DNA from 3 places in the Rhizobium sp. 007 genome. Region 3 is predicted to be linked to each of the others. Evidence: predicted binding sites of a transcription regulator. Region 3 holds the regulator's gene; each other region holds the start of a gene.
What was found. Region 3 encodes PhoB, which activates phosphate uptake and scavenging genes when phosphate is short. Its sites were predicted from a motif close to TGTCATNNANCTGTCAT; they were not measured.
Positions count from the first base shown of each region.

Region 1: ISN39_RS17775 (1-acyl-sn-glycerol-3-phosphate acyltransferase) is a predicted target of PhoB. The motif match lies at 1,458-1,474, and genes of this name have one in related genera.
Region 2: ISN39_RS09115 (LTA synthase family protein) is a predicted target of PhoB. The motif match lies at 905-921, and genes of this name have one in related genera.

Region 1 is NZ_CP064187.1:3,631,305-3,633,571, forward strand. It holds gene ISN39_RS17775 (1-acyl-sn-glycerol-3-phosphate acyltransferase) at 469-1,416, opposite strand; gene ISN39_RS17780 (tyrosine recombinase XerC) at 1,558-2,267, shown strand, end outside.
Region 2 is NZ_CP064187.1:1,801,735-1,804,001, reverse strand. It holds gene ISN39_RS09115 (LTA synthase family protein) at 1-869, opposite strand, end outside; gene ISN39_RS09110 (NAD+ synthase) at 1,049-2,267, shown strand, end outside.
Region 3 is NZ_CP064187.1:1,948,101-1,950,367, reverse strand. It holds gene pstB (phosphate ABC transporter ATP-binding protein PstB) at 1-113, shown strand, start outside; gene phoU (phosphate signaling complex protein PhoU) at 148-861, shown strand; gene phoB (phosphate regulon transcriptional regulator PhoB) at 896-1,579, shown strand; gene ISN39_RS09860 (winged helix-turn-helix domain-containing protein) at 1,597-2,267, shown strand, end outside.

The DNA.
Region 1 (2,267 bases), 1.7 Mb from region 3:
AGCAAAAAGAAAACCTGCGAGAACATCGCCTGCTCGTCCTCATCGATGACGCCGGTCAACCGCATCCCCTCGATCCATGTGAGCCGTCCTGCCGCACGCCGCATCACTCCTCGGCCGCGGCGGCAAGAAGCTCTCCGGCACAATCGGCCTGGCAGCGCCAAGTGCGGAAGCAATCGCGCGGTCGAGATCGACGGTATCCTCCCCTATGCACCAATGATGCCAAAACAGCCGCCAGATTGCTTCCGTCCTCGTCGAGCATCGGTGCCGTGACCGCCAGACATGGCGTGCGCAGGGCGACGATCGGTCGGAGCGCCAGCCATCGATAGCGCGCCGGAGCGTGCCTTTTCCCGCGCCGTTTTCGCCGACGAAAAGATTGATGCCCGAAAGATCCATGCGGATCGATCGCAGCGACCTTTCCTTCTGGGCAAACATCGAGCGGAGCAGCATGCCTCGCTTTAACCTGTCCGCTCAACGAAATGAATGGGCCGCCACTATCTCCGGCGCGGGCGGCTGCATAAGCGGCAGGAACCGTGCATCGCTGTCCGCACGCAGATCATGTAGCGTGTGTTTTTCAAGCGCCTTGGTCACTTCGTTTATGTCGCCGTCCAGATGCCCCACCGGAACGAGATTGCCGATGATGAAATCAAAACGATCGCCGCGCTTGTTGAGAAGTTCGTGAAACACCGTCATGTCGCGCAGTTCGGTCGACCACTTTGCAAACCAGTAGAAAAGACCGGAGTTGCGCGCGGTCATGTGCACTGGCAAGATCGGCAGATTGTATTTGCGGGCAAGGCCGACCGCAGAGTTTTTCCACGGCCTTTCATTCAGCCGGCCGTTCGCCCAATAGGCGATGCGGCCCGAGGGAAACAATACAGTTGCCTTTCCTTGCTTCACGGCGTGGTTCGTAAGCTGCAGCGTCTCACGGGTCTTGAGTTTGGTCTTGTATTCGTCCCGCCATTCCACAGGGATCACCATTTCCGCAAAGCGCGGATTGACGCGCACCGCGTCCCGGTTGGCAAAGAACATCATGTCCGGGCGGCGGTTCTTCAGGAGGTCGAAAACTGCAACACCATCGGCAATGCCGGTCGGATGATTGCTGACGAGTATGAAGCCGCCGGAAGCAGGGATACGCTCGGCATTTCTAACCGCGATGTCCAGCGTCAGCAGGTTGCTCATATATTCGAAGCACTGAAAGCCCGGCATGTTCGCTACGTCGTTGGCGAACTGAAGCGCCTTGTTATAGCGCAAAAGCGCATAGAGAAAGGGCCGCATCACCGGCCAAAGCGGGTTTCGGACGATGCGCTGGCCGCGCTCGGCGATCAGAGTATCAACGATGTGTCCGGGGTTGCCGTGGGAAACCAGAGCGATCGCTTCCGCGAGCTGTCCGAAAGCCGTCGTGGATTGGCGCCGTGCCATGCAAAGTCCTGTTTCGTTCGGAACAGCTATCGCAACCTATTATGATGGAAGCATGACAAGAGCTTGGCCGATATTAGCAATTCCCTAACGGTCCCTCCTTCAAACTTGGCAAAGGCAAGAACAAAATCAAGGCCCGCGCCAGTGAACGAACTTTTGATTATCGCCGACCCGCGCCTGATGGCGGAACGCAGCGCCTGGCTTGAAAATCTCGAGCGCGAGCGGCGCTTTTCCGAACACACGCTCGACGCCTACGAGCGTGATAGCCGCCAGTTCCTCACCTTCCTGACCGGCCATATCGGCGGCCCGGCGACGTTGAAGGACATTGAATCTCTTCGCCCGGCCGATTTCCGCGGCTTCCTGGCTGCCCGCCGGAAAGAAGGTTCCGGGGCGCGATCGCTTGGCCGCAATCTCGCCGGTCTTCGGTCGCTGCTGCGATATCTGGAAAAAAAAGGTTTGGTGAACGCCGCCGGAGCAGGAGCCGTTCGCTCACCGAAACAGCCGAAATCGCTGCCGAAACCACTCTCCGACAAGCAGGCGATCAATGTCGCCAGCGACGAGGCACAGCTTCACGAGGAACCATGGATCGCTGCGCGCGACGCCGCCGTTTTCACGCTCCTCTATGGCTGCGGTCTGCGCATTGCCGAGGCACTTGACCTGACTGCGGACAGCTTGCATGCAGGCGCCACGACACTGCGCATCACCGGCAAGGGCAACAAGACGCGCCTGGTTCCGCTGCTGCCCGTTGTTCTTGAAGCCGTTGAGAAATACCGCTCTCTCTGCCCGTACCATCTGGAGAAAGGAGAACCGCTCTTCCGCGGCGCTCGCGGCGGCAAGCTCCAGGCTGGGATCAT
Region 2 (2,267 bases), 150 kb from region 3:
AGGTTTTTCAACCTCATCGGATCCCAAAAGGACTCGCTCATCAGCATGATGATGTCCGGCTTTTCTTCCGGGCCGGTTAGATAGCCGTAGTTGCGCGAGGGGATCGCGTCGAGCGCATCGGCGTTGAGACCGGCGGGCGCTGCGACATCGGCCATCGGGATGTTGAAGAGGAAGGCCAGTATGAAGCCGTTGCTGCGGTAGTTCTCCTTCTGGTCCCACATCATCGGTACCACCTGCAGGCGGTCGCGAATGTAGGAATATTGCGAATAGTCCATGAGCGACGCGAAGGCCGTTAGCACCGGCAACCCGAGGCAGAGGTGGCGCAGGCGCGCCTGGCGAGAGAGTTTCGGGAAGTTCTGCCAGGCATAACGCCATGCGAAAACGATGCCTGCGGTGGAAAGCACGATGCCGACGAGAAGTGCTGTGGCGGTCCACGGGCTGTCTCGCACCATGACCGGCAGCAGCTCCATGATCTGACGGGTAAAGAGTACGTCGGACGGATAGAAGGGGTCGGAGAGAAAGTGCTGCTTCTGATTGGAGACAAAGGCCGGGATCAGGAAAAGCGGGATCAATACCAATGCCGATTGGTAGCGCCGTCCAAATACGGCATCGAGGGTCAACATCACGATCGTCAGCATGGCGACGGTCGTCATGCCGGGCCTAACCGTCGATGTCAGGAACTCGCCGACATCGGTCAACGTGCCGCGCGCAATCCACTCGACGGTGATAACGCTGAGGAAAGCGAGAGAAAACGAAAATACGATGCCGATTGCCGCGCGCGCTGCCGGAGACTGAACACTCGACCCGAAACCGGCGGAAAGCGGTGCTGCTTTTCTGGCCGGTACGGACTTCATTATCAACGCAATCAACGGCATACTCCGACGTCATAAAATCTTCACCGAAGTGTCACATGCCTGTCATGAACGCTAGATGAACCTTTCGGTTTCCCGGCTTTTCCCTATGGTTTGAGTTTTTCGCCCGGCAGACCCCGCGGCTTTTCATGGCGCGGGCAATTGAAGCGGCGGGCGGCCCGCGCTAAATGGATGACATGACACAGGAAAACGCTCCTTTGAATACGCTCCAGATTGCCGTTGCCCAGTTGAACCCGACAGTCGGCGATGTCGCCGGAAACCTCGCCAAAGCTCGTGAGGCACGCGCCGATGCGGCCCGCCAAGGCGCGGATCTGCTGCTTCTGACGGAGCTTTTCATTTCCGGTTATCCGCCGGAAGACCTCGTGCTGAAACCGGCCTTTCTGAGGGCCTGCCTGAAGGCGGTCGAGGACCTCGCGGCCGATACCGCAGACGGCGGCCCCGGCGTCATCGTCGGCTTCCCGCGGCAGGGAAAGACGGGGCGGCATAACTCGGTTGCAGTTCTCGACGGCGGCCAGATCCTGGTGCTGCGTGACAAGATCGACCTGCCGAACTACGGCGAGTTCGACGAGAAGCGCGTCTTTTCCGAAGGATCGATGCCGGGGCCGGTGAATTTCCGCGGCGTGCGGATCGGCGTGCCGATCTGCGAAGAGATCTGGAACGATCTCGGCGTCTGCGAGACACTCGCCGAAAGTGGCGCCGAAATCCTGCTGGTGCCGAACGGTTCACCCTATTATCGCGGCAAGGTCGACGTGCGCCATCAGGTGGCGCTCAAGCAGGTGATCGAAACCGGCCTGCCGCTAATCTTCGCCAATCAGCTCGGCGGGCAGGACGAACTCGTCTTCGACGGTGCGAGCTTCGCCTTCAATGGCGACAAATCGCTGGCCTTCCAGATGAGCCAGTTCGAAACCGCGCTGGCGGTGACGACCTGGAAGCGCGGCGAAAACGGCTGGCGCTGTAGCGAAGGCCCGATGTCACGTATTCCCGAGCCCGACGAGGCCGACTATCGCGCCTGCCTGGTCGGTTTCCGCGATTATGTGAATAAGAACGGCTTCAAGAATGTCGTCCTCGGCCTCTCCGGCGGCATCGACTCGGCGATCTGCGCGGCGATCGCCGTCGATGCGCTCGGCGAGGAGCGCGTCCGAACGGTGATGCTGCCATATCGCTACACGTCAACCGATTCGCTGAAGGATGCGGCCGACTGCGCCAAGGCGCTCGGATGCCGCTACGACATCGTGCCGATCGAGGAGCCGGTGAAGGGCTTCACCTCAGCGCTCTCGCCGCTGTTCGAAGGAACCGATAGCGGCATTACCGAGGAGAACTTGCAGAGCCGGGCGCGCGGCACGATCCTGATGGCGATTTCCAACAAGTTCGGTTCCATGGTGGTCACGACCGGCA
Region 3 (2,267 bases):
GCACCGCCATGTTCCACCTCGGCAATCTCGTCGAGGAGAATGACACCGACAAGATGTTCACCAATCCGGACGACCCGCGCACCCAGGATTACATCATGGGCCGCTTCGGCTGAGCTGCGGCGTTCAGGCTATTCAAGGACAATCCCAATGGCATCGACCCATATCTTTTCTGCCTATGACGAGGATCTGAAGTATTTGTCCCGCCGCATCTCGGAAATGGGCGGGCTTGCCGAGCAGATGGTGTCGGACGCCGTCCGCGCGCTGGTTAACGGTGACGCTGGCTTGGCCCAGAAGGTCATCTCCGACGATGTCGTCATGGATCACGCCGAGCGCGAGATCGGCGACAAGGCGATCGTCACGATTGCCCGCCGCCAGCCGGTGGCCTCGGACCTTCGCGAGATCATGGGCTCGATCCGCATCGCGGCCGATCTCGAGCGCGTCGGCGATCTCGGCAAGAACACCGCCAAGCGTGTCATCGCCGTGCAGAGCACCGGCGTTCCGCGCAAGCTCGCCCGCGGTCTCGAGCATCTTTCCGAACTGGCGCTGGTCCAGCTCAAGGAAGTACTCGACGTCTATGCCTCGCGTTCAGCCGACAAGGCGAAGTCGATCCGCGAGCGCGACGAGGAAATCGACGCGATGTACACCTCGCTGTTCCGCGAGCTGTTGACCTACATGATGGAAGATCCGCGCAACATCACCAGCTGCACGCATCTTCTCTTCTGTGCGAAGAACATCGAGCGCATCGGCGATCACGCCACTAACATTGCCGAAACGATCTATTACATGGCGACCGGCGCACAGCCGGAAGGCGAACGTCCGAAGGACGATACTGCCAACACCGTCGGCGCGGTCACGGAATGACAATTCCGAACCGGCCCTCAGGAGACAGAACCGAATGATCCCGAGAGTTGCAGTCGTTGAAGACGAAGAGGCACTGAGCGTGCTTCTTCGCTATAACCTTGAGGCCGAAGGTTTCGAGGTCGACACCATTCTGCGCGGCGACGAGGCCGAAATCAGGCTTCAGGAGCGCACGCCGGATATTCTGATCCTCGATTGGATGCTGCCGGGCGTGTCGGGCATAGAGCTTTGCCGCCGCCTGCGCATGCGCCCGGAAACGGAGCGTCTGCCGATCATCATGCTGACGGCGCGCGGCGAGGAAAGCGAGCGTGTGCGCGGCCTTTCCACCGGCGCCGACGACTACGTGGTCAAGCCGTTCTCCACGCCCGAACTCGTTGCCCGCGTCAAGGCGATGCTGCGCCGCGCCAAGCCCGAGGTGCTCTCCACGGTGCTGAAATGCGGCGATATCGAACTCGACCGCGAAACGCATCGTGTTCACCGCAAGAGCCGCGAAGTCCGTCTCGGCCCGACCGAATTCCGTCTACTGGAATTCCTGATGTCGTCGCCCGGCCGCGTCTTCTCGCGTTCGCAGCTTCTGGACGGTGTCTGGGGCCACGACATTTATGTCGACGAGCGCACCGTGGACGTTCATGTCGGTCGACTGCGCAAGGCGCTGAACTTCTCCAACATGCAGGACGTCATCCGCACCGTCCGCGGCGCAGGATATTCGATGGAAGCATAGCAGGGAGGCCGGAGAAGATGTCGGTGCGGGTACTTGTTGTTGAGCAGGACGAAGATCTGCTCGCGACACTGAAGCATGCTCTGGAGACAGAAGGGTATTCGGTGAACTGTCTTCACCCGCATGCGTCGCTGGTCGAGCTCGTGGCGTTGCGGCTGCCTGATGCGGTGATATTCGGTGCGCCGGCTCCTGGCTCGATGGCAATCTCGACATGCCGCCAGTTCCGGACAACTGGAGCGACCGCCCGCCTTCCGATCGTGGTGCTGCTGGACTCGGCCCTCGAGCAGGACCGGTTGGCCGTTCTCTCCGCCGGAGCCGACGACTGCCTCATAAAGGCAGTCTCCCCCGTGGAACTCCTCATCCGCTTGCGGAACCTCCTGCGGCGTCTCAATCCAGCGCTGCTGGAGAGCACGCTGAAGGTCGGGGATCTGACGCTCGATAAGAACGCCCGCCGGGTTCACAGGCAGAAGAAGGAAGTCAAGCTCGGCCCCACCGAGTTCAGGCTGCTCGAGTTTCTGATGAAGTCCCCCGGCCGCGTCCACTCCCGATCGGAATTGAGGGCATCGCTGTGGGGTAACGATGCCAGTGTCGATGAGCGCGCTGTCGACGTACACATCGGGCGTCTCCGGAAGGGCATCAGTTTCGGCAAGGCCGATAAGGTGATCCGGACGGTGCGTGGCGCCGGCTACGC